3 regions of the Aeromicrobium sp. Leaf291 genome follow, and region 1 is predicted to be linked to each of the others. Evidence: predicted binding sites of a transcription regulator. Region 1 holds the regulator's gene; each other region holds the start of a gene.

Region 1 (9,794 bases):
CCCTCCGCCGAGCCCAGCGTCCGCGAGGTCCTGCACGCCGCGGTCGGCGCCCTCGGCGGCACGGAACGCCCAGGTCAGGTGGCCATGGCGGAGGCCGTCGCCGAGTCCCTCGGCTCGGGTCGACACCTGCTGGTCCAGGCCGGGACGGGCACCGGCAAGTCGCTCGGCTACCTCGTGCCCAGCCTGCTCCACCAGGACCGCGTGGTGGTCTCCACCGCGACGCTCGGACTGCAGCACCAGCTCGTCCAACGTGACCTCCCGGCCCTGGTCGCGGGTGCACGCGAGGCCATGGGCACCACGCCGTCGTACGCCGTCGTGAAGGGTCGCGCCAACTACGCCTGCCTGCACCGCGTGCGCGAGGGCGTGCCCGACGAGCAGGGTGCTCTCGTCGACCTGCCCGAGGGAAGCCTCGGCGCAGAGGTGCTGGCGCTGCGCGAGTGGGCCGAGGACCTTGCGGGCAAGCCGGGAAGCGGCGACGGTGCGCACGGCGACCGTGAGTCCGCGCCGTCGCACACCGATCGCGCCTGGCGGCAGGTCAGCGTCAACCACCGCGAGTGCGTGGGTGCCACGCGCTGCCCGCACGCCGCGGAGTGCTTCGCGGAGCTGGCCCGCGAGTCCGCCCAGCACGCCGACGTCGTCGTCACCAACCACGCGCTCCTGGCCATCGACGCGATCGACGGCGTGCCGATGCTCCCCGAGTACGACGCCGTGGTGGTCGACGAGGCGCACGAGCTCGCCGCCCGCGTCACGCAGGCCGCCACGTCCGACCTCGACCCGGCGGGCATCGAGCGCGCCGCCCGGCGCGCCCGCCCCCACACCGACGGGGAGACCGACGACCTCAACGAGGCTGCCGACGCCCTGGCGGCCGCCCTGGCCCGCGTCGACGTCGGACGCATCGACGTGCTCGACGACGAGCTGGCCGAGGCGCTCGCGCGGGTCCGTGACATGGCCCGCGCCTGCCTGTCCGCCTTCCCGCGAGAGAAGTCCGACGGCGAGGCCGACGCCTCCCGCCAGCAGGCGAAGGCCGGGCTCGAGGAGGTTCGTCTCGTCGCCGACCGCATGGCGAGCCTGCGCGAGACGGAGGTGCTGTGGCTCTCCGACACCCGCGGTCCGGTGCTTCACGTCGCTCCGGTCGACGTCTCGGCCAGCCTGCGCGACAAGCTCTTCGAGGAGAAGACGGTGGTGCTCACGAGCGCCACGCTCACCGTCGGCGGTGGATTCGACCCCGTCGCCGCGGCCGTCGGGCTCCGCCCCGGGGACACCGAGGTGTGGACCGGCCTCGACGTCGGCTCACCGTTCGACTACCGACGCCAAGGCATCCTCTACGTCGCCAAGCACCTGCCGCCGCCGGGTCGCGACGGCATCACCGACGCCCAGCTCGACGAGATCGCCGCCCTGCTGGAGTCCGCGGGTGGCCGGACGCTGGGGCTGTTCTCGTCGCGACGTGCGGCGGAGGCTGCAGCCGAGGGGGTGCGCACGCGCCTTCCCGACCACGAGATCCTCTGCCAGGGCGACGCGCAGCTGTCCGAGCTGACGCGACGCTTCGCCGAGGAGGAGCGCACCAGCCTGTTCGGCACGCTCAGCCTGTGGCAGGGCATCGACCTGCCGGGCGACACCTGCCGGCTCGTGATCATCGACCGGGTCCCGTTCCCGCGGCCCGACGACCCACTCATGAGCGCACGGCAGCGTCTGGTCGAGAAGCGCGGCGGCAACGGGTTCATGACCGTGGCGGCCAGCCATGCCGCACTGCTCCTGGCGCAGGGGTCCGGGCGGCTGATCCGACGCACCACCGACCGGGGCGTCGTGGCCGTGCTCGACCCTCGACTCGTCACGGCACGCTACGGGTCGTTCCTCGCCGCCTCGCTGCCTCCGCTGTGGCGCACGACCGACCGCGACGCCGTGCTCGGGGCGCTCCGTCGGCTCGACGACTGACGACGCGTCGGCCGTTCGCCCAGATGGCAACCGCAGACGGTCCGGGCGGGGTACGCTGAGCCGTCATTCCCACGTATGAAGGGCTCGGGGCTCCATGCGCCGTCTTGCCGCGTCTGTCGCGTTGATCGTCAGTTCCACCCTCGTCGTGGCGGTGCCGTCGACGGCCCAGGCCGCCACCGGTCTGGAGGTCCGCTCCAACGTCGTGGCCGTGGAGCGCCCTGACTCCACGGGTCACCACCCCCTCTACCTCTACGCCGTCTGCAAGGGTTCCAAGACCTGCTCGGGCACGGCCACGCTGGTGCAGGACGGACTGGCCAAGACCACGTCGTACTCGATCAAGGGCGGCAAGAGCGGCTACCTGAAGGCCTACTGGAACAAGGCGGCGGCCCAGCCCACCGAGCTCGGCAAGATCGACGCGTTCAAGCGGACCTTCACCTGGACCCCCAAGGGTGCGTCCAAGAAGAGCAAGTCGATCTGGCTCGAGCCGCGCATCTACAGCCGTCGGATCCAGGGCCAGGTTCGCGGTCCCGCGTCGTCGCGCATCAAGGACCTGCAGGTCTCCAAGTGGGTCGTCAGCGGCCTGCGCAGCAGCCGGGTCAGCACGGCGGCCGTCGGCTCCGACGGGCGCTTCGACATCGGCTCCTCGGCCCTCGGCCGCAACAACAGTCCCGGTGCGGCCTACCGCCTGAGCGTCTCGGCCGTGGTCGACGGCACCGAGCGCGAGTGGTTCTGGCGGGGGAGCACCACGGGGTCCGGCTTCGCCGACGGCGGTGGCGGCTGGATCCGCGACGCCGCCGTCGTGCGCGTGCAGAAGGCCGGCGACTTCCAGGCGGACTTCGCCTACGGCACGGTCAGCGGGCGCCTCACGGGCACCGGCTCGGCGGGTGCGGACGTCCGCGTGCTCACCCCGCCGCCGTCCTACCCGAGCCGTTCGTCGGACCGGCGCGGTCTCGACGTGCCCTACTGCGCCAACGAGTTCGGGCGCGTGCGCACCGACGACGCCGGCCGCTACTCGGTCACGTTCGTCCCGCGCCCCGACGCGGTGCGGTACCGCTACATGGTCGACTTCGAGCCGGCCGGCGCACTGCGCGGCGCCGTGATCATCTCTGACGGCAACGTCGTCGACAGCTGCCAGGCCGCCATCAAGTACACGCGGGACATGTCCGACCTGCTCGGCTTCCCCTCGGGATCCGAGACGCTCCCGGTGGGCGACGTGAGCACGTCGGCGGACCAGCGCAGCCTCACGATCAACGGCAACACGCTGAAGGGTGGCTCGGTCCACGACCGCTGGACCACGCTGCGCGAGTACTCCGTGGGCCGCAAGATCCTTGAGTCGCCGATCGTGGCCGAGGGCTACGCCAACAGCAGCGGCAACAAGACGTTCGCCGCGCGCCCGGGCAAGTACTGGGTCGAGGTGGGTCGCCGGACCAGCTGCTCGGCCTGGTATCCCAGCATCTACTCCAACAACTACCTGTACCACAAGGGTGGCGAGCGAGGCAGTGAGCGCTGGAAGACCGTGGGTGGCAGCGTGCCGGAGTACTCCACGTCCTACCGCTACGGCTACGTGAAGCGGAACCCCCCGAAGGGCTACAAGGGCTGGATGTACCGCGACGTGTGCAAGGCCGTGGGCGCGGGCAAGTACGTGCTGATCACGGTGGGTGCGGGCGACCGGACGGTCGACGTCACGAACCCCCGCGGCGGCACCATCTCCGGGCGGGTCACCCGGGTGGGCGGCAAGTCCAACAAGGAGATGCTCGTGACCGCGTACTCCACCGACGGCAAGAAGGTGCTGCGCTCGGCCTACAGCAGCCGCAGCGGTGGCTTCGTGATTCGCGGCCTGGCGAGCGGCTCCTACAAGATCGTCGTGAACGCGGACTCCTGGCGCGGCATCAGCCGCTCGTTCTCCGGCAAGAAGTCGGTGAAGGCCAAGGCGGGCAAGAACGTCTCGGCCGGCACGCTGCGCTTCAAGGGCTGACGACGGAACCGGGCTACCAGGCCCGGGCTTGGTACAGTGCAGCGGTCCTGCCATCGAAGTTCTCGGGGAATTGATGTTCCGTCGTACCGCCGTCCTGCTGTCTGCCGTGCTCGTCGCGACGGGCGCCCTCGTCGGGCTGAGCGCCTCCACCGCCCAGGCCGCGACCGGAATCGAGGCGCGGTCGAACATCGTCGCTGTCGGCTCGCCCAACTCGGCCGGACACCGTCCGGTCAAGATCTACGCGCGCTGCAACGGGTCGAAGACCTGCTCCGGTCGTGCGGCGATCCTGGGCCAGACCCGGTACGTCAACTGGCCGTACAGCATCAAGGGCAACAGTGCGGGCTACATCACGGTCTACTGGCTGGGCGACGAGGGCAACACGGCTCCGACGGGCCTCGGCTCTGCCCCCGGCCAGCAGGGGACCACCTTCGAGCGCACGCTGCGGGTCTACCCCTCGGGTGCCTCGGCGCGTGACAAGACCATCACGCTGGAGCGGACCCAGGCCAGCCGGAACCTCAAGGGCACCGTGTCGGGCCCCGGCCTCGGCAGCCGCGTGACCGACGTGCAGGTGACCAGCTGGAACGTCAGCGGACTCGTCTCGCGTCGTCTCAAGACCGTCGACGTCGCGTCGAACGGCACCTACGACTTCGGTGCCGTCTCGCTCGGCACCAACAACGCCGCGTCCTACGGCTACCGGCTGAGCATCCGGGCGCGGGTCGACGGCACGGTCCGCGAGTGGTTCTGGCGCGGGACCGACGGACGGCCCACCGGCGGCGGCAAGCGCGTCAGCGAGGCGCACGCGGCCTCGGTGACCAAGTACAACGACTTCGTGGCCGACTTCCGGTTCGGCCGGATCGCCGGCACGCTCAGCGGGGCCGGGTCCACCGGCACCGACGTGCGCGTGATCGCCCCGCCCGTCACCCGGCCGACGCGCGCCTCGGACCTGCGCGGCCTCGATGTTCCCTTCTGCGCCAACGAGTACGGCGCCGACACGACGTCGGGCTCCGGCGGCTACGACATCACCTTTCTCCCGGTGAGCCAGAACGGCGACTCCCGCTACCTCGTCTCGCACGAGGGCACCAACCGGGCCGGCGTCATCACGACGGGCGGGCGCCAGTACGCCAGCTGCAACGCCGCCACGAAGTACACCTACTCCGCGAGCGACGACGACCTCATCTCCTACGGCACCGGCGGCCTGTCGGCCACCATCTCCGCCAACCTCGACTCCGGCAAGCACGCGCTCGGCTTCGACACCGACGCGACCTACACGTCGTCGATCAAGCCGCACGACACCTGGACGACCGTCCGCGAGTACGTGCCCGGCACCAAGATCCTGGACCGCCCGATCATCACGGCCGGCCACGCGAACTCCTCGGGCTTCAAGCAGTTCGAGGGTCTGCGCAACGGCAAGTACTGGGTCGAGGTCGGGCGACGGACGAGCTGTTCTGCCTGGTACCCCAGCATCTACAAGGACAACTACCTCTACCACAAGGGTGGCGAGCGCGGCAGCGAGCGCTGGAAGACCGTCAACGGCGCCTACCCCGAGTACGAGACGTCGTACCGCTACGGCTTCAAGGCCAAGAAGCCGCCGAGCGGCTACAAGGGCTGGATGTACCGCGACGCCTGCGTGGCGCAGAGCGCCGGTGACTACAAGCTCGTCACCATCAACAACGGCGACGCCACGTCGAACACCTCCAAGCTGCGCAAGGGCGCCACGATCTCGGGCAAGGTCTCGCGGATCGGCGGCAAGAGCAACAAGGAGATGCTGGTCTCGGTGTACTCCACGCAGGGCGTGCTCGTGATGCGCTCGGCGTACACGAGCTCCTCGGGCCGCTTCGTCATCCGCGGCCTCGAGTCGGGCAACTACCGGGTCCTGGTCAACGGTGACTCGTGGCGCGGCATCGGTCGCACCCACAAGGGCACGCAGACCAAGCGGGTCACGGCCGGCAAGTCCTACAGCGTGGGCACGCTTAACTTCCGCAGCTGAGCACAGCTCGCCCGGCACCGCTCGTGCGCCGACGCACCACGAGGCCCTCTCCCGTGAACGGGAGAGGGCCTCGTGGGTGATGAGCGCTGACGGCGGGTGTCAGAGGCGGCGCAGCACCGTCGTGACCTTGCCCAGGATCGTGGCGTGGTTGCCGTCGATGGGGGAGTAGTCGTCGTTGTGCGGCAGCAGCCAGATCTGGCCGTCCTTGCGCTGGAACGTCTTGACCGTGGCCTCGCCGTCGAGCATGGCGGCGACGATCTCGCCGTTCTCGGCGACCGGCTGCTGGCGGACGACCACGTAGTCGCCGTCGCAGATCGCCGCGTCGACCATGGAGTCGCCGCGCACCTCGAGCAGGAACAGCGTGCCGTCGCCGACGAGGGAGCGGGGGAGCGGGAAGATCTCCTCGACCTGCTCCTCGGCCAGGATCGGACCGCCCGCGGCGATGCGACCGAGCATGGGCACGTAGGTGGCCTCGGGGCGCTGGTCGCCGAAGCCGGTCTCGTCGACCTCGGAGTCGTCGGCCGAGCTGAGCGTGCGCCGCGCCTTGACCACCTCGGGCAGGAAGATCTCGATCGCGCGCGGGCGGTTCGGGTCGCGCTTGACGTAGCCGAGGCGCTCGAGGACCCGCAGCTGGTGGGCGACCGAGGAGGTGCTGGCCAGGCCGACGGCGCCACCGATCTCGCGCATGCTGGGCGGGTAGCCGCGCTGCTCGATCTGGTCGCGCATGAAGTGCAGGATCTTCTGCTGCCGACCGGTGAGGCCGGTCATCTCGTCGACGGGACCGTCGGGCAGCTCACGCACGGAGTTGCGTGAACCCTTCGGGCGGCCCCGACGCGGCGCGTCGGCGGAGGGGTCGAGGGTGCTGTCGTCGCTCATGATGCCCACGCTAGACCTCTGCGCGGACGTTTACAAACACATGTTCGACAGCGTGTCGCGCGTTCGAACGGCGCGCTCGATGGTTCCGCGACGGCGCTCGGGACGCCGTCAGGCGCGTGCGACGCGTCACAGTCGAACATGGTGTCGAAGATTCTTTCACTGGAATGACGGGCAATCCTGCTGTCCGTTCGGATTCCTGTTCGAAAGGGGGCTGCTTTTGTCGGCGCCTTCCCCTACTGTCGTACACGTGTTCGATCGAACATCTGTTCGTCGGATCCGCGGAGCACCACCGCCCCCGGAGCATCGACCTTCGAATGACATCGGCAGGTGCTCGATCGACACACCAAGACTCCTTCCTCTCCCTTCCCCGGAGGTCACCATGAGCACCATCACCGTCTACGAGACCAGCCGCTTCGCCCCGTCGTTCTCCCGTGGGATCGCCGCGGCTCCGCGCAGCACCACCGAGCCGGCTGCGGTCCGGCTGACCCGTCGGGGCCGCCTCGTGCTCCTGCTCGCCGTGATCGCGGCGCTGGCGGTCACGGTCGTCGCTCTCGGCTCCTCCACCGTCGCCACCTCAGACGCGGGCGCGGTTCCCGCCACCACGGTCGTCACCGTGCAGGAGGGGCAGACGCTCTGGCAGATCGCCGCCGACGCCAACCCCGAGGGCGACGTGCGCGACACGGTCGACGACATCATGCGGATGAACTCGCTGCCGAGCGCCGGTGCGCTGCAGCTCGGCTCCGACCTCGCGGTGCCCGTCTACGAGTGACGGGCCCGTCCGGCACCATGGGGGCATGAACGACGCCTCCACCAACCCGGGCCCGACGCCGGCGGACCGCCCTCTGCAGGTCCACGTGCTGGCCGATGACACCGACCGCTCCGGTGGCTACGTCACGGAGCGGCTGCGGGAGCACGGCGCCGAGCTGACCTGGATCGACCGCGACACGTTCGACTCCCCGTGGTCGGCGACCGGTGTCGACCTGGTCCTCAGCCTCGGATCGGAGCGCTCGGCGCACGAGCCCCGCTGGGCCCACGTCGTGGAGGCGGAGTCCGACGTCGTGCGGGTGGCGCTCGGGTCGGGCGTCCCCGTGATGGCCATCTGCTACGGCGCCCAGCTCGTGGCCCGTGCCCTCGGCGGCACGTCGTACCGCGGCGACGGTGCCGAGATCGGGTGGCGCCGCGTCGACACGCTCGACGACGTCCTCTGCCCGGAGGGGCCGTGGGGGCAGTTCCACCAGGACGTGCTGAGCCCGCCGCCCACGGCGCGCGTGATCGGCAGCTCGTGGTTCGGCCCGCAGTGCTTCGTCGACGAGGCCTTCGGCGCCCGCGTGATCGCCTGGCAGTTCCACCCCGAGGTGACTCCGGAGACCTTCAGCCGCTGGGTCGACGAGAGCGCCGACCTCGTGCGGGTGAGCGGGTCGGAGCCCAGCGAGCTGAAGCGTCAGGCGCTCGCGAACGCGACGCGCAGCCGTCTCGCCGCGTTCGCGCTCGTCGACGCCGCGCTCGACCACCTCGGCGTGTCGGTGCCCCGCCCCGTGTGAGGGTCGGCCGCTACTGGCTCGCGGCGAGGTTGACCAGCCAGGCCACGCCGAAGCGGTCGTTCAGCAGGCCGAACTCGTCGCCCCACGGTGCACGCTCGAGCGGTGCCACGATCTCGGCGCCCTCGCTGAGTCCGGCCCAGTAGTCGCGGATGCGAGGATCGTCGCCGTTGAGGGTGACGTTGATGGCCGTGCCCATCGACGGCTGGTCGCCGCCCGGAGGAGTGTCGGAGGCCATCAGGTCGAAGCCGGCGTCGGTGACGAGGTGCCCGTGCATCATCCGGTCGGCCACGGCAGGGTCGTCGCTCATGCCGGCCTCGCCGAAGGTCATCGCCTCGATCGTCCCGCCGAAGACGGACTGGTAGAACTCGAGCGCCTCGCGGGACTCGTCGCGGAAGTTCAGGTAGGGGTTCAGTCGCATGGTCATCGCGCCATCATCCTCCTGTTTGTTCCAGAGTGGAAGAGGCGAAGGTCGTGCCGCGGTAGGGGTGCAGGGGCGCGCGAGAGGGCTGCTCGTGAGCCGTCCGACGGGCCGGGACACGCCGTGACACCTGAGGCCCGTGTGACTCGAGAGGCCGCTGACCTGCGCAAACATCGAGCTCCCAGATTTGTCTGAGCAACTCGTCAGACTTGCTTGCATGACCTGGTGGGCAGGCGTACGGTAGCCACTATATCTAGTGATTACACCGATGTAGTTCTCCACATCTAGTCCCACAGGGACGGGGGACTTACCCACAGGAATCCCGGGCCATCCACCTCTGCATCCCCAGGTTGTCCCCAGATCCCGCGAAGAAATCAGCCCGAGAGGAGAGCACCGTGCACTGTCCGTTCTGCAAGAACCCCGACACCCGCGTGCTCGACTCCCGGGTGGCCGAGGAGGGCGGCGCCATCCGGCGTCGTCGGGTCTGCGGAGCGTGCGAGAAGCGCTTCACGACCATCGAGCAGATGCAGCTGACGGTCCTCAAGCGGTCGGGGGCCACCGAGCCCTTCAACCGCGACAAGGCCATCTCGGGCGTCCGCAAGGCCTGCAAGGGCCGTCCGGTCTCCGACGACGACCTCGCACGCCTCGGCCAGCAGGTCGAGGACGCACTGCGCGAGAGCGGGGCGGCCGAGATCGCGGCCCACGAGGTCGGCCTGGCCATCCTCGACCCGCTCAAGAGCCTCGACGAGGTGGCGTACCTGCGCTTCGCGAGTGTCTACAAGGCGTTCGACTCGGTGGACGACTTCGCCGCCGAGATCGCCGTCCTCATGGCCCGCGCCGCAGACGGCGAGCTGGCCGAGCACACCGCACGACAGCTTCCCTGACCACCCGCCGCCCACGGGCGGCACCGGCACCCTGAACGACCTCGTCCCGTGCCACGGGGCGGGACGCACGACCTTTCACACACCAGCAGCGACACAGGAGCACGACATGACGGAGACGGTCGACGGATCGACGGGCCGGGCACAGTCCGGCAAGACGCGCGGGAGCAAGGCCGGCAAGGGC
Region 2 (9,794 bases), on a different contig from region 1:
CACCCCGCGGTCCGGGCGATGGCCGACCGGCTGTGGGCCGTGCACACCAACCGGTACGACTACGCCGCGGACGTCGACGAGCAGCGCATCGGCGGCATCGACGTCGCCGAGGAGACGTACCGGGAGGAGTTCGGGTCGAGGCTGTTCGAGGCCGAGCACCCGGTCGTGCACGTGCACCCGGAGACCGGCGAACGGTCGCTGCTGCTGGGCCAGTTCGTCAAGCGCCTCGTGGGACTGTCCACGCGCGACTCGGCCTCGGTCCTCGAGATGCTGCAGCGCGAGATCACCCGCCTCGAGAACACCGCGCGATGGAGCTGGGAGCCGGGCGACGTCGCGATCTGGGACAACCGCGCCACCCAGCACTACGCGGTGGCCGACTACGACGACCACCACCGCGTCATGCATCGCATCACCGTCGCGGGCACCGTTCCGGTGAGCCTCGACGGCACCCGCTCCACGCAGCGCGTCGGCGACACCTCGGCCTACTCCTCCTGACGGCCGACGCAGCCGCCTACCGCGTCGGGACGCGGTCCACCCGGTGGTGGAACGCCGCCGCGACCGTGCACCCGGACAGGACGAGCACGGCCAGACCCCGGCGCAGCATCTCGCCGCCCTCCGCCGCGTCCGGCGCGAGCCCGCTGGAGAACCAGCCGAGAAACAGCAGGAGCAGGCCGAGCAGCACGCCGATGACGGCCGAGCCGCGCCACACCAGCGCCACCCGGCGACGCGCCGTCGACGCGGGGGCGCCCGACGTCGTGACCCGCGCGACCGCCTCCTGCTCCCGCACGAGCAGCGACACGGCGGCGAGCGCCACGAATCCGGAGAGCACGGCCGTGCCGCGGTCGGGCCAGCCGAGGGGAACGACGAGCGCGAACAGCGTGAGCACGAGCATGCCGATCGGCAGCTCGGGCGAGCGCGCCGCGCGCTCCAGCCGGTCCGGCTCGGCGTCGGCGGCCGCGCGCGCCCCGGCGAAGCGTCGGCCGAGACCACCGGGCTCGCGCGACGCGACCACCGTGGCCAGCACGCAGCCGAGCAGGAGCACGCCGAGCACCAGCCCGACCGTCCACCGCGTCAACGTCGCCCGGTCACCAGCGGCCGAGGCCGCGTCGGCCCGCTCCACGATCTCGACGTCGAGCGAGGCGAGGGACTCGCCCCACTCGACGGCCTCGACCTGACCCCGGTCGTCGCGCGCGATGCGCAGGTCGAGCCGCTCGGGCTGCTCGGACTCCCGAGGCGGACCGCTGTCGCTGCGCGCAGGCACGTCGACCTCGACGGGCGAGGACGCCCCGCTCACCTCGACCTCGTAGGTGGAGCGGGCGCTGTAGGAGCGCGGGAGCACCTCCTGCACGCGGCTCATGCGCACGAAACGGCCCTCGACCAACTGGGTCGTCCCCTCCCACCCGCGGGCCTGGGCGAGCTCCTCGGCCGTCGACTCGGCACGGTGCTCGACCGAGCCGACCGGCACGATCGCGACCCCCGCCGCGACCAGCAGCAGTAACCACCAGAGGGCGACCGGCGCACGGGACATGCCGCGATCCTGCCCGACGTCGCACGGCCGACGCGACCGCCGCGCGCCCCCGCGGGTCGTGCGTCCGGTCTCAGACCTCGCGACGCGAGATCGGGAACAGGATCGCCTCGCGGATGCCGATGCCCTGCAGCAGCATCACCAGCCGGTCGACGCCCAGCCCGAGCCCACCGGCCGGGGGCATGCCGAACTCGAGCGCGCGCAGGAAGTCCTCGTCGACGTCCATGGCCTCGGGGTCACCGGCCGCGGCGAGGCGCGCCTGCTCCTCGAGCCGCTCGCGCTGGACGACGGGGTCGTTGAGCTCGGTGTAGGCCGGAGCCAGCTCGACGCCGTTGATGATCAGGTCCCACGCCTCGACCAGGCCGGGGGTGGTGCGGTGCTTCTTCGCGAGCGGACGCACGGCCTCGGGGTAGTCGCACACGAACGTCGGCTGGATCAGCGTGTGCTCGACGAGCTTCTCGAACAGCTCGAGCACGATCTCTCCGGCGCCCCAGTGGTCCTGCAGCGCCACGTCGTGCCGGGCGGCCAGGGCCTTCAGCGACTCCTCGGACGTCTCGACGTCGACCTGCTGGCCGACGGCCTCGCCCACCAGCTCGTGGATCGTGGCCCGCCGCCAGGGCTGCTCGAGGTCGATCTCGCTGCCGTCGCGACCGGGGACGACCGTCCGACCGACCGCACGGGCCGCGTCGACCACGAGCGCGCGGGTGAGGTCGGCCATCGTGTCGTAGGAGCCGTACGCCTCGTACGCCTCCAGCATCATGAACTCGGGGTTGTGGGTGTTGTCCACGCCCTCGTTGCGGAACGTCTTGCCGATCTCGTACACGCGGTCGATGCCGCCGACGAGCGAGCGCTTGAGGTGCAGCTCGAGGGCGATGCGCAGCAGGGCGCTCTCGTCGAAGGCGTTGACGTGGGTGTGGAAGGGGCGGGCGGCCGCTCCACCGTTGGTGTGCTGGAGCACCGGCGTCTCGACCTCGACGTAGGCGCGCTCGTCGAGGGTGCGGCGCAGCGACTGCAGCACCTTGGCCTTGACGCGGACGTTGTCGCGGGCCTCGGGGCGGACGATCAGGTCGACGTAGCGCATCCGACTGCGCGCCTCGTCCGAGAGCGGGTTGTGCTCGTTCGGCAGCGGCCGCAGCGTCTTGGCGGCGATCGCCCACGACGACGCCTGGACGCTCAGCTCGCCGCGCCGCGACGTGATGACCTCGCCCGTGACGGCCAGGTGGTCGCCGATGTCGACGAGGTGCTTGAGCCGCTCGAGCGACTCCTCCCCCACGCCGTCGAGCGAGACCATCGCCTGCAGGCTCGTGCCGTCGCCCTCGCGCAGCGAGACGAACACCAGCTTGCCCGTGCCACGGCGGAAGATGACCCGCCCGGCCACCGTCACGACGTCGCCGGTGTGGTGGTCGGCGCCGAGCACCTCGGGGTCGTAGGCCTCGCGCACCTGCGCCAGGGTGTGGGTGAGCCCCAGGTCCGTCGGGTACGGCTCGAGGCCGGCGTCGATGAGCTGCTGGCGCTTCTCGCGGCGGATCCGCAGCTGCTCGGGCAGGTCGTCGTCGGGGTTCTGGGTGTCGGCGCTCACGGAAGGGGAGTCTAGTGGCCGGGCACGGCCCGGCTCGCCCGGCGGGCGGGTCCGGGCAACGGCCCACCCGCCGCGGTCGGGTGCCACCGACGGCAGCGGGAACAGCACGGCGAGGCCGATGGTTGGTGCACTCCGTGACCCGACTGCGAGGATGTCGCCCGTGAGCGAGACCGAGACCGCTGCCGACTCCCGCCTGACCCGGCTCCGTCGTGGGGTGGCCGGGGCCGAGACCGAGCAGCTGGGCGCCGGCATGCTGCTGGTGGCCACCCTCGCGGCCATCGCCTGGGCCAACCTCGGCAGCGGGTACGACGCGTTCTGGCACACCGAGGCGCGCGTGGCCGTGGGCGACTGGTCGATGGGCCTCGACCTCTACCACCTGGTCAACGACGCGCTCATGGCGTTCTTCTTCTTCGCCGTCGGGCTGGAGGTCAAGCGCGAGCTGACGATCGGCGAGCTCACCGACCGGTCCCGCGCCATCGTGCCCGCGACCGCGGCGCTCGCCGGGCTGCTGGTCCCCGCGCTCGTGTTCCTGCTGATCGCACGCGACTCCGGCCAGGCGCACGCCTGGGGCGTGGTCATCTCCACCGACACGGCGTTCCTCGTGGGCGCGCTCGCCATCATCCGGCCGCACCACCCCTCCCGGCTCCGGGTCTTCCTGCTGACGCTGGCCGTCGTCGACGACATCGGCGCCCTGGGCGCCATCGCGATCTTCTACACCGACGACCTGCGCGTCACCCCGCTGCTCGTCGCGGTGGGGGCCCTCGCGCTGATCGCTCTCGTGCGACTGCTGCCGTCGGGCCGGGGCCCGTTGTACGCGGCGCTGTCGGTGGTGGTCTGGTTCGGTCTGCAAGAGGCGGGGGTGCACGCCACCCTCGCGGGCGTCGCGGTCGCGCTGCTCATCCCCGTCGCAGCACCTCGCCGGCACGACGTGGAGCGCGTCGTGGAGCTGACGCGTGCCTTCCGCCAGTCCCCCAACCCGGCCTACGCCGCGGCCGCGGGCCGCCAGCTGCGCGAGTCCATCTCCATCAACGAGCGGCTCCAGCAGTCGTTCGCGCCCTACGTCGCGTTCGTGATCCTGCCGATCTTCGCGCTCGCGAACGCCGGCGTGGTGCTCGACGCCGCGACCCTCGAGCGGTCGGCCTCGTCGTCACTGACGTGGGGCGTGGTGGCCGGGCTCGTCGCCGGAAAGCTCCTCGGCATCACCGGCGCGACCCTGCTCGCCCAGAAGGTGGGCCTCGGTGTGCTCGCGCCCGGTCTGACCATCGGCCGCGTCGCGGGCGGGGCCGCCCTCTCGGGGATCGGCTTCACGATCTCGCTGCTGATCGTCGGCATCGCCATCGACGACCCCGCGGCGCAGGACGAGGCTCGCGTGGGCGTCCTCGCCGCCTCCGTGCTGGCGTTCGTGCTGGGCTGGGTCGTCCTCAAGGCGCTCGACGCCCGCCGGCCCGTCGTGCAGCCCGGTGCCGTGCTCCTGCGGCCGTTCGACCCCGAGCGCGACCACTTCAAGGGCCGTGCCGACGCCCCGCTCGTGCTCGTGGAGTACGGCGACTTCGAGTGCCCGTTCTGCAGCCGGGCCACGGGCATGGTCGACGAGGTGATCGAGCACTTCGAGGGCGACCTCGTGTGGGTGTGGCGCCACCTGCCGCTGCACCAGCACCACCCGCACGCCGAGCTGGCGGCGCGCGCCTACGAGGCGGCCTACCTGCAGGGTCGGCACTTCGACTACGCCCGCCTGCTGTGGGCCAACCAGGCGCAGCTGGAGCGGCTCGACCTGCTCCGCTACGCCGACGAGATCGGCCTGGACCTCGAGCGCTTCGAGGCCGACCTCGACTCCGACCCGGTGCGCCGACGTGTGCGCGAGGACGAGGACGACGCCGACCTCATGGACGTGTCCGGGACGCCGACGTTCTTCATCGGCACCGCCCGGCACGGCGGCCAGTGGGACGCGCCCACGCTCATCGCCGCCCTCGACGCCAGCCGGGGCCGCTGAGTCCGTGCCTGCACGTGCGGGCACAGAAAAGCCCGGTCGCCGTCGTGACGGTGACCGGGCTTCGCCGGATGCTCAGCGAGCAAGGATCACTTGAAGGCGTCCTTGACGTTCTCGCCGGCGTTCTTGACCGAGCCGGACGCCTGGTCCTTCTTGCCCTCGGCCTCGAGGTCCTTGTTGTCGGTGGCCTTGCCGACGTTCTCCTTGACCTCGCCGGCGACCTTCTCAGCGGTGTTCTTGGCCTTGTCGATGAAGCTCATGATGATCCTCCTGGATCGGTGGGTGACACTTCGACGGTACGACGGCTGGAAGTCGCTGCAACTCCAACGAGCGCTGCCCGATGAACGTTCAGTGACTTCTCAGTGACACGCGTTTACTTCTTGAAGGCGTCCTTGACGTCCTCGCCCACGTTCTTGATCGAGCCCTTGGTCTGGTCCTTCTTGCCCTCGGCCTCGAGGTCCTTGTTGTCGGTCGCCTTGCCGACGGCCTCCTTGACCTCGCCGGTGACCTTCTCTGCGGTGTTCTTGGCCTTGTCGATGAAGCTCATGGAACTCTCCTTCTCGGATGGGGGAACGGGGTGGCTTACGTTGTAAACCTTACGCCGTAAGCTTGCGGCCCACAAGACGAGTGTCGTGCGACCTCGGTCACGAACGGGGGCGCGCTCGCGACCCGGTCGGCGAGCAGGTCAGTCGGCGAGACGCGAGGCGATGCCGTCGAGCATCTCCTGCAGGGCGCGGTCGAACTCCTCGGCGTAGCGGTCGGCCGCCAGACCGGCAGCCAGCCGGTGGATCGTCGGGTACGTCGCCTCGTCCACGGCGCCGGAGGGGTCGAGGATCTCCAGGGGCGTCTCGGCCTGCGCCACCGCCTCCTGCTCGTCCTCGTCACGGGTGGGGGTGAGCCCACCGGGCACGGGCTCCGCGGCGTCGGCACCTGCGGAGAACGACCCGTCGCCGTCCCGCGGGTCGCGCAGCGTCCGCGCCCCCGTCTCCATGAGCAGGTAGCCCAGCAGGAAGCTGTTGAACGACCGGTAGGCGAACACCACCTGGTCGTCGTCGAAGCCCTCCGCCTGCAGCGCCTCGAGCACCGACTCGATCCAGGTCAGGGACCGCAGCGGCGGGTTGATCCACGGCGCCTCCGACGGTCGCGTGGCCACGATCGGGAAGGCGTGCGGGTGCGCCATCGCGTAGCGGCGGACACCGCGCGCGAGCCGCTCCAGGTAGTCGCGCCAGCCGTTCTCGGCCACGCGCAGCACCTCGGGGTCGGCGTCCAGCTCGGCCACCACCAGGTCGACGACCGCGTCGAGCAGGTCGTCACGCGTGCCGACGTGCTTGTAGAGGCTCATCGCCTCGACGCCCAGACGCTTGGCGATCCCCCGCATCGAGGCCGACCCGATGCCCTCGTCGTCGATCAGCCGCAGGGCGGCCTCGGCGATCTTGCGGCGCGTCAGCGTGCCGCGTCGGGAGGTCGTGGAGGACATGGGGGGATCGTGCCACGGAGGGGCAGGGCCAACGACCCGGAGTGCCGGCGCTGAAGGACTCGAGGGTCCCGGACCTTCGTCACGGATTCGAACATCTGCTTGTTTGTTGTCTCATTCTATCTCTAGAATGGGGGTAGACCAGCAGGAGGAAGCATGAGCGTCGCCGCACTCGACACCCACCCGGTGCCGTCGTGCGTGCACGGCCTCCACGCCCTGCTCGACACGGTCCCCACCGCGGCGTGGGACGGCCTGGACCCCGCCGAGGTCCGACGACTCCTCGCCGAGATCGGTCGCGCCGAAGCACGGCTCTCGGCCCACAAGATGGCCGCCGCCCGGGTGCTGGAGAAGGCCCGCAAGGCCGCGGCGAACGGTGACGGACCACGCCCCGGGGCGGGCACCTCGACCGGCGCGACGATCTCGTTCGACTTCGGTGGGGACCGCAGCGGCGCCGACGCGCTCGTGAACACCGCGCAGCGGATCGAGGAGCAGACCACCCTCATCGAGAACGCGCTCGCCGCCGGAGTGATCAGCACCAAGCAGGCCGACCTCATCTCCCGCGCCCTGGCCAATCTGCCCGACGACGTGACCGCAGAACAGCGTGAGCGATGCGAAGAGACTTTGCTGAAGGACGCGCAGAAGCTGACGCTCAAGGACCTGCGCCGCAGGGCCGCCCGGATCACCGAGGCCTACCGCAACACGACCGATGAGGTCGACGCCGACGAAGACGAGATCCTGCGTCGCCGCGAAGAGGAAGCCCGCAAGAAGACGTCGTTCTCCATGTGGGACAACAACGACGGCACCGTCACCGGACGCTTCACCCTCCCCGAAGCACAGGGCGCCATGCTCAAGACCGCCCTCGACGCGCTCGCCGCCCCCCACCAGAAGGTCGGGACCGTCAACGCCGCCACCGGCGAGATGGACGAAGTGGGATTCGGCCAGTCCAACCCCCAGCGCCTCGGGCACGCGTTCGCCACCCTCATCGAGCACCTCCCCGCCGACCAGCTCCCGTCCAACGGTGGTGTGAGTGCCGTCGTGACCGTGAACCTGGACCTCGACACCTTGATGGGCGGCATCAAGGCCGCCGGCCTCTCTGACGGCACCCGGATCAGCGCCGGCGAAGCCCGCCGGCTCGCCTGCAGCGCGCAGATCGTGCCGATGGTCCTCAACGGCAAACCTCTCCCCCTCGACCTCGGCTCCGCCAATCGGTACTTCAACCGCAGCTCACGCCGGGCGATGGAGAAGCGCGACGGCGGATGCACCACACCAGGTTGCGACCGCGACGCCAGGTGGACCGAGGCCCACCACCTGAACCCCTACGCGATCTCCAAGACCACCGACATCAGAGACGGCGCACTGCTCTGCCCGTTCCACCACCACCGAGCACACGACCAAGGCTGGATCGGACGCATCAACCCCGACGACGAACACGTCGAGTGGAAGCTCCCCGGCTCCGACACCTGGCAACGCAACCAACGCTGGCGTCCCTGACTAATCCACCACGACACCCCGACCCATCGGTCGGGGCACACGTGCTGCCCGTCCACCGCTGAACCGCCCAGGAGTGGTCTCGATACACCTCCCCTCGCTGGCGCTCGTGGAGGCACTCGACCACCGGAACCGCGCTCGACCACCGAGTGCCGACTTCGCTGGTCGAGTTGGACGGGCGAGCGTGCGAGGCCCGTCCGTATCGAGACCACCCCGGCATCGGTCAGCGGGGACCGGCGCGACCCCTGACGCCCCGCGGGGCGGGCACGCCGCAGCGGCTCGGCCGGCCCGACCGGCCCTAGACTCGCGGCGACGAAGGGAGTGCCCATGTCGGGCGGGGACTTCAAGGACATGTTCGCCGCCGCCGTGCGCGGCGACGTCGAGCTGGTCCGCTTCCACCTGGAGCGGGGCGTCGACCCCGACTACGTGCACCCCGAGCTGCAGTCGACCGCGCTGGTGACCAGCATCCTGGCCGGTCAGGATGCGGTGGCTCGAGAGCTGCTCGGCCACGGAGCCGACCCGACGCTGGTCTCCGAGCTGGACGAGACCACACCGGTCCAGGCGGCCCGGGCTGCGGGCCTGACCGCGCTCGAGGCCCACCTCGTCGAGCTCGGCGCACGCCCGGCAGCGGGTGCACCTCCGGCAGGGCCCGCTCCTCGTGGGCGGGGCGACCGACGGGCGGCGTGGTGGCCCGCGTGGCTCAGTGGTTCTTCTCGTGCACCAGACGCAGACCGGTGAGGGTCAGCCACGGGTCGCGTGACGTGATCGTCGTGCAGTGGTCGAGCACCACGTCGGCGTAGGCGCCGGTCGCGATGACCGCCACGTCGTCGGGGTCGGCCTCCAACGACTCGATGATCCGGTCGACCATCCCGTCGACCAGGCCCGCGAACCCGTAGACCGCGCCCGACTGCACGGCCTCGACGGTGTTCTTGCCGATGACGTCGCGGGGGACGGCCAGCTCGACCGCCCGCAGCTGGGCGCCGCGACGAGCCAGCGCCTCGAGCGACAGCTCGACGGCCGGCGCGATCGCCCCGCCCAGGTACCGGTTCCGGTCGTCGACCACGTCGAAGATCGTGGCCGTGCCGTTCATGTCGACCACGATCGCCGGCCCGCCGTACACCTCGGCCGCGGCGAGCGCGTTGACGATGCGGTCGGCACCCACCTCGCGCGGGTTGTCGGTGTGGATCGGGATGCCGGTCTTCACGCCCGGCCCGACGATCGAGACCGGGAGTCCGCCGTAGTACCGCTCCAGCATCGCCTTCAGCTCGACCTGGATCGACGGCACGGTGCAGCACATGGCCACCGCCTGGACGTCGGCCAGACCCGCTGCGCGCACGAAGCCGTGGGCGAGCAGGTGCCACTCGTCGGCCGTTCGCTGCGTCTGCGACGAGACGGTCCAGTGCTCGACGAGCTTCTCGCCCTCGAACGCGCCGATGACCGACTGGCTGTTGCCGACGTCGAGCGTCAGGAGGGTCACGGCGCCACCGTCGCCGCCCCCGGCCCGGCACCCCCGCCGGCCGCCACGAGCGGGTTCTCCACGACGTCGCCGCGGGTGAGCCCCGACCCGGGCAGGGCCTCGGCCGGGTCGGACCCGGTGCCGATGATGCGGTTCTCGGAGTCCACGAACACGACGCTCGGCTGGTGCTCGCGTGCCTCGGCGTCGTCCATCTGGCCGTAGCCGATGAGGATCACCAGGTCACCGGGATGCACGAGGCGAGCGGCGGCACCGTTGATGCCGATG
Region 3 (9,794 bases), 330 kb from region 1:
GGGAAGGACTTCGACGACCGCGCACGCGCCAGGGCCTCGAGTGGGACTTCTTGAACGTCGGCCCGGTCGTTGTCCACCACATACGCCACGCGCTGGCGTTCGTCGTAGCCGATCACCACGATGTCGTGACGGCTCATCTGGAGCTTGACCCGCAGGTACGGGAGCTCGGCGATGTCACCCCAGACAAGACTGGGACGGCCGGCGTCGACCTCGTCGCGGACCCACGTCCATCCCTCCTCGGGATCGTCCGTCGTCAGGACCTTGACCTTCCCTCCCAGGCGCACGGGGAGATCGACCTCGAAGTCTGAGCCCCGACCCACCAGGTAGACCGGAGGCATCAGGCCACTCGATCGCACGTACGACAAACCCAGAGCACCGCCGAGCGCAAAGACCAGGCCCTCGCGTGGCGGGCCCTCCCATCCCAGCCCGTTCCAGTGCAGCAGGTCGCGCAGAGCACCAGAGCCACAGTGGCCGCCCATCTGGTGGGGGTAGTCCTGGATGAGCGCGGTGTCTGACATGTGACGTCCTTTGGCAGATCTCGGTAGGTCAGGGGCAGAAGGAGGCGGCTCAGGCTTCGCGGCGAAGAGGTGCCGCGGGCCTCACATTCAGCTGAGCCGCGGACTGGGCATGACGGATGGGGTGGCGGGGTCCTTGCGCCGAGTGACCCGGCGGCGGTCGTGGCCGAGCAACCCGGCAGCGGTCGTGCTCATCGGCGATCTGCCGGCGAGTCAAGAGGACGTGAACTGTCATCGGACGACGCGCTCGTGGCTGGAGGATCGGTGAACTCATCCGTCACGCGCTCCGCGGAGGCGACCATCAGCGACCCGTAGGAACGACGAAGCTCCGTCAGGATGTCGGTCAGCGGCAGGTCGTCGAAGACGCCGCGATCCTGGACGTACTCCATGTGCTGGGTTCCATCGGCAGTGAAGGCGTGCATCAGCGCGTCGTGCTCGCCGTCGAACTCGACCGGGGGAACTCCGAATCGGGCGCACAGCTCGGTGTTGAACGCCGGCGTCGCCTTGACCCACCTGCCGTCGATGAACAGTGAACTGTAACCGTGATAGACGAACAAGTCCGACCCGCTCATGAGGCTGCGCAGCGAGTCAGTCTGCAGATGATTACGGACGTCGGCGAAGCCAAGCCGAGCCGGGATCCCGGCGGCCCGGCACACCGCGGTCAGCAGCACCGCCTTCGGAACGCAATAGGCACGCCCTGCTTCTAGGACGAAGCTCGCTCGGTAGTGAGCAGGGTCTTCCGACGCCGAGTAGGGGTCGTACCAAATCTGATCGCGGACTGCGGTGAAGAGGCGAACCGACTTCTCACGGTCGGTTCTCGCGCCCTCGATCGAAGCTGCAGTGAACTCGCGGACAGCTGCGTGCTCAATATCGAGGAACTCCGTCGCGTCGAGAAAGGCTGCCGGCGACTGACTCATCTGTGTTCCGCACTGCTCATGGGCCCGACGGCCGTGACGGATGAGTACGTGACCGAGGCCAGGTCATCGTCGCGCAAGCCTCGTCGACGGACAGGAGCAACGCGAACGCCGCTCACCGACGGGAGGCTCGGCATCAGGTGTCCTTTCGCCGCGGTCCAGGTCGCTGCTGCCACTCGCCCCCGGACGTCTAGCTTCCGAGAGGACAGGTCGCACCAACACGAGATTGGGTTTGACAGTGCGATGCCCAGTTGTCTGCACATCAGCACACCCTTGCCATGGTGTGACAACTTACAGTTTTTGTCAACGAAGCGACATAGCTTTGATTCTGTTCCGGTCGCAGCGGCCCGCGCCAGCGCTCCGCACAACGCGAACCGCCGCGCGTACGGCCCGCTCTCCTCTCCGCGCATGTCGGAAGACCGCGCTCGCGTCACGCTCTGGGGCAGGGCGCGTCGCAAACGGCCATGCGATCGATCGTTTCATCGGCGTCAAGGGCATCGAGTAAGCGGTGCCCCCTGCTGGGACTAGCGCGCAGCGACGCCCAGGAGCCATCGCGAGGGCTCAGGACGCGAACTATGCCGCCAAACGCGGCACCAGTCACCGGGTCCTTCATCTGCTAGACCTGACCGTTATTGAGTTGCAGATGTTGGAGGCTCGCGTCGGTGCCATCGTTGAAGCCGTAATCGCGGGCCGACAAGTCGAAGACGACCGCATCGAACTCAAGGCCCTATGGCCATCCGCTAATCATGATGTTGCTCGCCGTATCGCCGGCCACGCGAACGCTGCTGGCGGTGAATCGATTCTCTGGGTCATCGGCCTCGACGAGCGTCGTCGGCGCATCGGAAGTACCTCGGGCGTCGAACCGGCGAACTGGTGGAATGCGGTTCGAAAGCACTTTGACGGTCCATCTCCCGAGCCGACGTGGTTGCGGGTACTGGTGTCTGGCAACGCCGACGTGATGGCTCTCCAGTTCACTACCGAACGCGCTCCCTATGTTGTGAATGTCGCCAAGCCGGGGCAGGTTCATCGAGAGGTCCCGTGGCGTTCGAGTACTTCAATTCGCACAGCCTTTCGCCACGAGATGATCAGGTCTCTCGTCGGCGAGGCATCCGTGCCCGCACTGGAACTCATTGGCGCGACTGTCGAGATCGAGAGCTATGTGGGGCGCTACGGGGGCTTTGGAGATCCGAACGGGTACGAGCTCGGCAGACTCCGGGCTCGCACTGCGCTGGATATGCACCTTTCGGCAAGGGCACCCGCCCACATGCCGCAACACCGCCAGATACTTGCTGTTCGCACGAAAGCGGGCGGTCCGGTCGATCTGGGTCCATTCAATCTGCAGGGGTCCTACCGCTTTGAGGGATCTTCGGCCAGCGGACAGATGCGGCGGGTACCGGACGGTGGCGTACGGATACTCGGACGGAGCAGTGTCGCAGTCAGCGGTCCGGGAGAACTCCGTCTTCGCGGGGAACACGTACTTGACCCCGGTGAGGGGGACCCTCTCCTTCGAGCACGGAAGATCGATCTCAATCTTCAGCTTCCTATCGACGCCAGTGCCCGAGCATCTCGGCTAGACAGCCGCCTGTCCGTCGAACCGCCTCGCGAGTTCAGCGAACGCGACATTCCCGACCAGCATGACGAGTGGCACCTCGCTAGGCGATTCACGGTTGGATCAGCGCCTCAATGGTGGTCGTAACCCAACCCTCCGTCTGGACGCGCCCAGACGCGACAAATTAAGTGACAAACTTGACCCAGACCCGCTGGTCCAGCGATCCGTGACAACCAATCTGACAATCGCGGAGTCGGGGTCTAGACGTCACTGCGGGGAACTCGGACGACAGAACCCTGGCAAAAGTGACAACCCATCTGTCAACTGTCAAGTGCGCTCCTCCACTCCCGGGCGCACCCGAACCACCCAGCGAAGCCGTGCTCGCTCCGTCCAGGCGAGCCGAGGGACGATCCGGCCTCTAGAGTCGCACGATGTTCAGGACAACGATCACCGTCGCGTTGCTGTCGCTCGCCCTCGCCGGCTGCACCGGGTCGAACGACCCGAGTGAGAGCTCCACCAACCAGCCCGCAGACGATGCGGTCGACCTGCGGTTCGCCTACTCCGGCGTCTCCGACGAGGGAACGATCGACCAGACGCTCACGATCACCAACACGTCCAGGACCCTCTCCGCAGCTCCGACCCTGTCCTTCGTGGCACTTGACTCGGACTCGGAGCCGATGACCGATGTCTCGGTGACCACGGTGTTCGGAAGCGATCGAGGTCTGGTCGTCGCGCCGGCGAACTACGAGGTGCTCGACATCCTGCGTTTCGAGGGCCCCGGGTCCGGCGACGTGGAGGACGTCGAGGTCACGGTCGAAGGGATGCGCACCGCCGAGGACGCCGGGACGGCCTATCCCGAGGTCGACTTCCTGGATGCCCAGGGAGAGCCGGTCGACCGTCCGTACGAGGCTCGCACGGCCAGGGTGAGCAATCCCGGCAGAAGCGACTACGTGGTCCGCCTCGTGGGGATCACCTGGAACCGCCCCGCCGAGGGGGAGTCGCAACAAGCTCTCACGGTCTCCCCTGTCGGCGAGCCGACACGTCTAGCGGCTCGCAGCGAGGCCGACGTGCGTCTCGCACCGACGGACGTGGCGACGTACGACAGCGTGAAGGTCTTCATCGCCGTGGAGCAGCGCGCCTCGACCTCGGCCGAGGACGCCTGAGTCGACTCCCGCGGCGACGACACCCGACGCCTCGTCTCCCCCGCGCTCGTGGCGATCCTGCGCCGCTATCCCCCGGCGCCGACGGGTCGCACTCCGGTCGCCCGACTCATGACCCGCCTCGACGTGAGCCTGAGAAGCGCGGACGGGTAGCTTCACTCCCCCCGATGCTTTTGGCACCGAGGCGAACGCGGCGAAACTCGGTGTCGGACGTCGAATCTATGTTCGTTACATGACCTCGACGGACTCTCTCCTCGGCCTCGCGACGGATGCGTCGCGGGTGCTGTGGCGGGCCGAGGCTGCGCAGGCTGCGACGGTGCTGGCGTTCGTGGAGGGTCGTCGGTCCGACGCGGTCGCGGCCGGGCGGAGCGCTGCTTCGGCCGAGGACGCCCGCCAGGTCGCGATCCTGGAGGTCGCGGTCGAGCTCGAGGTCGCGTCGGGATTCGTCGCGCACCTGGTCGCGACGACCAGGACCCTCACGGCGGACCTGCCGACGGTGTGGGCCGCCCACAGCGACGGTGAGCTCGATCGGGCGAAGGCCCGCGCGATCGCCTCGGCCCGGTGGCGCCTGCACGAGGTCGCGTCGGTGGAGCTGCTCGACGAGTCCGTGGTCCCCTACGCCACGACCCACACGCTGTCCCAGCTCAAGGGCTGGCTGCGCCGGTTCGTGGCACGGGTCGAGGCCGAGAACGTTGCACGGCGCCGCCGCGAGGCGACCGCCCAGCGCCACGTGACCATCACGGCGATGGACGACGGGATGAGCCTGCTCCAGGCGTTCATCCCGACCCACGACGCCCTGCTGATCGAGCGCAAGCTGTCCCTGGCCGCCAAAGCGCAACGTGCCGACGACCCCGACGACGACCGACGGTTGTCCCAGGCCCGCGCCGACGTCCTGACCGACCGGCTCCTGGGTCGCACCGCGGACGCCCCCGGCCGGGGCCGGTTCCACGTCGGGATCACCGTCTCCCTGGCCACCCTGCTGGGCCTGGACGACGAACCCGCCGTCACCGGCGACGGCCAGCACGCCATCGACCCCACACTGGTCCGCGAGCTCGCCACGCAGCCCGGCACGCTGTTCAGTCGCCTCCTGACCGACGAGGCCGGCGGCATCCTCGACGTCACCGAGCTCGGCCGCTTCCCCACCGCCCCACTCCGCCGCGCCCTCGAGCTCGTCGACGGCGTCTGCGACATCCCCACCTGCGACAAACCAGCAGAAGCGTGCGACCTCGACCACCAGCAACCCTTCGACCCCGACCACCCAGACCGCGGACCCACCACCGCAGGCAACCTCCACCCACGATGTCGCCCCCACCACGGACTCAAGACCCGCGGAGCACTCCCCGTCGACCACGACGAGGACGGCACCACCCGATGGCACCTGCCCACACGCGCCGTGCCCGGACGCACCGCCTTCACCCGCGCCTGGACGAGGAGGACCGAACCCGTCGTCGTGCTCGCCGAGCACTACCCAGCCACGGGGGCCTTCGAGTACGTCGCCGCCTGACGAGGCGTCTACAGCCGACGTCAGCGCCGATGCCGACCGACGCCGCGCCGCGCCTCGGGACGTGCCGGAGGACCCTCCCCCGGCGACGCCGCGTCCACGACTGCTGGGTGAGCCGTCAGCACGTGGTGCCGAAGGACCGCGACGTCGCTCTCGTCGCACTCCAGGCGCAGCACCAGGACGCCCTCGTCACCCTCGAGCCAGCACAGCTCGACCTCGGGGGCCCGCACGAGCAGTCGCGTCGACACGCACAGGCTCGCCCCGGAGTCCGCAGGCATGTCGAAGGTCAGGACGGGCACGACGACCTCCTCGCGACCCCCGATCGATGTCATCACCCCCAACGAGCGCGCAACCCCGGAGGTCACGACCCGACGGCTCGACTCCCTGACCTGGAACATCCTCCCGGTCCCGGCGACGCCGCACCCACACCGCGATGTGACGGGGGTCACGATAGGCTCGACCCACACCGACCGAGGCGTCTCGGGGGACGTCCGCACCGAGCGGGCTACGAGTCTGTCGGGTCGGCCGGGGGGACCACGTGCTCACAGACATCTTCCTGCCCGAGGTCATGGGCACCGCCACGCTCCTGCTGCTCGGCTGCGGCGTCGTCGCGAACGTCGCGCTGGCCAAGACGAACGGCAACGCCGGCGGCTTCCTGATGGTCAGCTTCGGCTGGGGCCTGGCGGTGTTCGCCGGCGTCTACGTCGCCTACAAGTCCGGCGCGCACATCAACCCCGCCGTGACACTGGGTCTCGTCGCGTCCGGCGACGACCTCGGCGGCAACACCGCCGTCAAGGTGCTGGTGTACCTCGCCGCCCAGCTGCTCGGCGCCTTCCTCGGCGCCACGCTGTGCTGGCTGGCCTACCGCGACCAGTTCGACGCCCCGGAGAGCGATCCGGACGACAAGCTCGGCGTCTTCTGCACCGCACCGCAGATCGCGCGCACGTCCTCCAACCTCATCACCGAGATCATCGGCACCTTCGTCCTCGTGTTCGTGATCATCGCGTTCGGCAAGACACCCACCGAGCTCGGCCCCCTGGCCGTCGCGCTGCTCGTCGTCAGCATCGGCGCCAGCCTCGGCGGTCCCACGGGCTACGCCATCAACCCGGCGCGCGACCTGGGCCCGCGCATCGCCCACTTCGTCCTGCCGATCAAGGACAAGCGCGACAGCAACTGGTCCTACTCCTGGATCCCTGTCGTCGGACCCGCCATCGGTGGCATCCTCGGAGGCCTCCTGGCCGCCGCCGCGAACTACGTCTGACCCGCACCCCGACCCCACACAGAATCGAGATTCGAGCATGGCCGACAACACGTACGTCCTCGCCATCGACCAGGGCACCACCTCGACCCGCGCGATGATCTTCGACCACGCAGGATCGGTGGTGGCCGTCGACCAGGTCGAGCACGAGCAGATCTTCCCGCGAGCCGGGTGGGTCGAGCACGACGCGCTCGAGATCTGGACCAACACGCGCGACGTCATCGGCGGCGCCCTGGCCAAGGCGAACTTCAACAGCAAGAACATCGCCGCGGTCGGCATCACCAACCAGCGCGAGACCGCCCTCGTGTGGGACAAGTCCAACGGACAGCCGATCTACAACGCGATCGTCTGGCAGGACACCCGCACCCAGAAGATCGTCGACGGCCTGGCCGCCGACGGCGGGCTCGACCGCTACAAGGAGACGGTCGGGCTGCCCCTGGCCACCTACTTCTCCGGGCCCAAGGTGCGATGGATCCTCGACCACGTCGAGGGTGCCCAGGAGCGCGCCGAGGCCGGCGAGCTGCTGTTCGGCAACATGGACACCTGGGTGCTGTGGAATCTCACGGGCGGTGCGGACAACGACGGCGTCCACGTCACCGACGTCACCAACGCGAGCCGCACCCTGCTGATGGACCTCGAGACCCTGGAGTGGGACGAGAGCATCGCCGCCGACATGAACATCCCGCTGTCGATGCTGCCGGAGATCAGGTCGAGCTCGGAGGTGTACGGCGAGTGCAAGCCCGGCATCCTCAACGGCACCCCGGTGGCCGGCATCCTCGGCGACCAGCAGGCCGCGACCTTCGGGCAGGCCTGCCTGGAGAAGGGCGAGGCCAAGAACACCTACGGCACCGGCAACTTCATGCTGCTCAACACCGGCACCGAGGCCGTCCCGTCGGAGAACGGGCTGCTCACCACCGTCTGCTACAAGATCGGCGACGAGCCCACGGTGTACGCGCTCGAGGGCTCCATCGCGGTCACCGGGTCCCTCGTGCAGTGGGTCCGCGACAACCTCGGCCTCATCGGCAGCGCCCCCGAGATCGAGGACCTCGCGAAGCAGGTCGACGACAACGGCGGGGCGTACTTCGTGCCGGCGTTCTCGGGCCTGTTCGCCCCGCACTGGCGCCCCGACGCACGCGGCGCCCTGGTGGGCCTGACGCGCTACGTGAACCGGGGCCACATCGCCCGGGCGGTGCTGGAGTCCACGGCGTACCAGACGCGCGAGGTGCTGGACGCCATGAATGCCGACTCCGGCGTCCCGCTCACCGAGCTGCGCGTCGACGGCGGCATGGTCGTCAACGAGACCCTCATGCAGTTCCAGGCCGACATCCTCGGCGTCGACGTCGTCCGCCCGAAGGTCGCCGAGACCACCGCGCTCGGCGCTGCGTACGCCGCCGGTCTGGCCGTCGGCTACTGGGAGAACGAGGACGACATCCGCACCAACTGGGGCGAGGACAAGCGGTGGACGCCGCAGATGCCCGAGGACGAGCGCGAGAAGTACTACCGCAGCTGGAAGAAGGCCGTCACCAAGACCCTCGACTGGGTCGACGACGACGTCGACTGAGGATCGGCCGAGCGGCCGGTGTCGTTCCTCCTGCCTAGAGTGGTGGCAGGAGGAACGATGTCCGACGACCCGCGACGCCGAGCGGCGCACTACCGCCTCGGTGACGACCCGGCGCCCGACACGTCGCGCGCTCCCGACCCGGATGCCGCTGACGAGGGCGACGAGGGCGCGGCACCCGCACGCGGGCGGCGCCCCGAGGACCAGGCTCTCTACGTCGACGGCCAGATCCGCGCCGCGATCGCCCGCGGCGACTTCGACGACCTGCCGCTGTCCGGCAAGCCGTTGCCGCCCCGGGTCTTCCGCCACGATCCCGACTGGTGGCTCAAGCAGCTGATCGAGCGCGAGAACGTCTCCGGCGTCCTGCCGCCCGCCCTGGCGCTGCGCAAGGAGGACGCCGAGCTCGACGACCTCCTCGACTCCACCGGCTCGGAGGAACGCGTCCGCGAGATGCTCGCGGACTTCAACCGTCGCGTCGTCGAGGCACGACGCCAGCTCCAGGGTGGTCCGCCGGTCATCACCCCGACCCGCGACGTCGACGACGAGGTGCGGGCCTGGCGCGAGCGCCTGCGCCGGCGTGCTGCGGCCCGTCCCTCCCCTCCCCCGCCCCGGCGGGTGTCGTGGCGTGATCGCCTACGCCCCCGACGCGGCGGTGCGCGTGACTGACGACGGTCTGGGCCGCACCTGGCGCAGCACCGCTCCCATCGACGTCTGGCGCACGCTGTCGACCCTGCGCCGCGGTCCCGCCGACCCGGCCTTCCGCGGCCGGGGTGCCGAGATCTGGCGCGCCACGCGCCCGCCGTCGGGCCCGGCCACGCTCCACCTGCGCCAGCTGGACGCTCACGTCGTGGAGGCCGCGGCCTGGGGCCCGGGCGCGGCAGAGGTGCTCGACGAGCTGCCCGCGTGCCTCGGCGGGGACCAGCCGCACCGCCCTCCCCTGGCCCACCCCGTGGTCGCCGACGCCCATCGACGACACCCCGGGCTCCGGGTGCCCCGCACCCGCCGGGTGGTCGAGGCGCTCGTCCCGGCGATCATCGAGCAGAAGGTCCTGGGTGCCGACGCCTTCCTCTCGTGGCGCCAGCTGCTCACACGGCACGGGGAGGTCCCGCCAGGTCCGGCGCCGTCGGGCATGCGGCTGCCGCTGACGGCCGAGGCATGGGCGGCGCTGCCCTCGTGGGAGTGGCACCGCGCCGGGGTCGACCCCAAGCGGTACCGGACGGTGCAGGCCGTCACGCGTCTGGGCGAGTCCCTCGAGCGACTCGCCGACCGCGAGCCCACCGACGCCTCGGCCGCCCTGCGGTCGCTGCCAGGAGTCGGCGTGTGGACCGCGGCCGAGGTC

Evidence for each region. Region 1 encodes LexA, which represses DNA repair genes until DNA is damaged. Its sites were predicted from a motif close to TCGAACANNTGTTCGA; they were not measured.
Region 2: a site for LexA is predicted at 6,656-6,671, ahead of ASF35_RS05365 (HNH endonuclease signature motif containing protein). Genes of this name have one in related genera too.
Region 3: a site for LexA is predicted at 4,352-4,367, ahead of ASF35_RS13280 (HNH endonuclease signature motif containing protein). Genes of this name have one in related genera too.

Annotation. Positions count from the first base shown of each region.
Region 1 covers NZ_LMNM01000002.1:426,678-436,471, forward strand. Annotated here, with positions in the region: gene ASF35_RS11840 (ATP-dependent DNA helicase) at 1-1,932, shown strand, start outside; gene ASF35_RS11845 (carboxypeptidase-like regulatory domain-containing protein) at 2,054-3,907, shown strand; gene ASF35_RS11850 (hypothetical protein) at 3,981-5,894, shown strand; gene lexA (transcriptional repressor LexA) at 5,994-6,770, opposite strand; gene ASF35_RS18240 (LysM domain-containing protein) at 7,150-7,539, shown strand; gene ASF35_RS11865 (type 1 glutamine amidotransferase) at 7,565-8,311, shown strand; gene ASF35_RS11870 (VOC family protein) at 8,322-8,735, opposite strand; gene nrdR (transcriptional regulator NrdR) at 9,125-9,613, shown strand; gene ASF35_RS11880 (vitamin B12-dependent ribonucleotide reductase) at 9,720-9,794, shown strand, end outside.
Region 2 covers NZ_LMNM01000001.1:1,064,943-1,074,736, reverse strand. Annotated here, with positions in the region: gene ASF35_RS05390 (TauD/TfdA family dioxygenase) at 1-495, shown strand, start outside; gene ASF35_RS05385 (hypothetical protein) at 512-1,528, opposite strand; gene lysS (lysine--tRNA ligase) at 1,599-3,104, opposite strand; gene nhaA (Na+/H+ antiporter NhaA) at 3,265-5,094, shown strand; gene ASF35_RS17655 (CsbD family protein) at 5,181-5,351, opposite strand; gene ASF35_RS17650 (CsbD family protein) at 5,465-5,638, opposite strand; gene ASF35_RS05370 (TetR/AcrR family transcriptional regulator) at 5,777-6,568, opposite strand; gene ASF35_RS05365 (HNH endonuclease signature motif containing protein) at 6,722-8,056, shown strand; gene ASF35_RS05360 (ankyrin repeat domain-containing protein) at 8,381-8,791, shown strand; gene ASF35_RS05355 (type III pantothenate kinase) at 8,754-9,530, opposite strand; gene panD (aspartate 1-decarboxylase) at 9,527-9,794, opposite strand, start outside.
Region 3 covers NZ_LMNM01000002.1:759,011-768,804, forward strand. Annotated here, with positions in the region: gene ASF35_RS13265 (BtrH N-terminal domain-containing protein) at 1-518, opposite strand, end outside; gene ASF35_RS13270 (transglutaminase family protein) at 707-1,432, opposite strand; gene ASF35_RS13275 (hypothetical protein) at 3,410-4,141, shown strand; gene ASF35_RS13280 (HNH endonuclease signature motif containing protein) at 4,371-5,642, shown strand; gene ASF35_RS13285 (hypothetical protein) at 5,663-5,938, opposite strand; gene ASF35_RS13290 (MIP/aquaporin family protein) at 6,178-6,900, shown strand; gene glpK (glycerol kinase GlpK) at 6,938-8,458, shown strand; gene ASF35_RS13300 (DUF1992 domain-containing protein) at 8,516-9,121, shown strand; gene ASF35_RS13305 (DNA-3-methyladenine glycosylase) at 9,081-9,794, shown strand, end outside.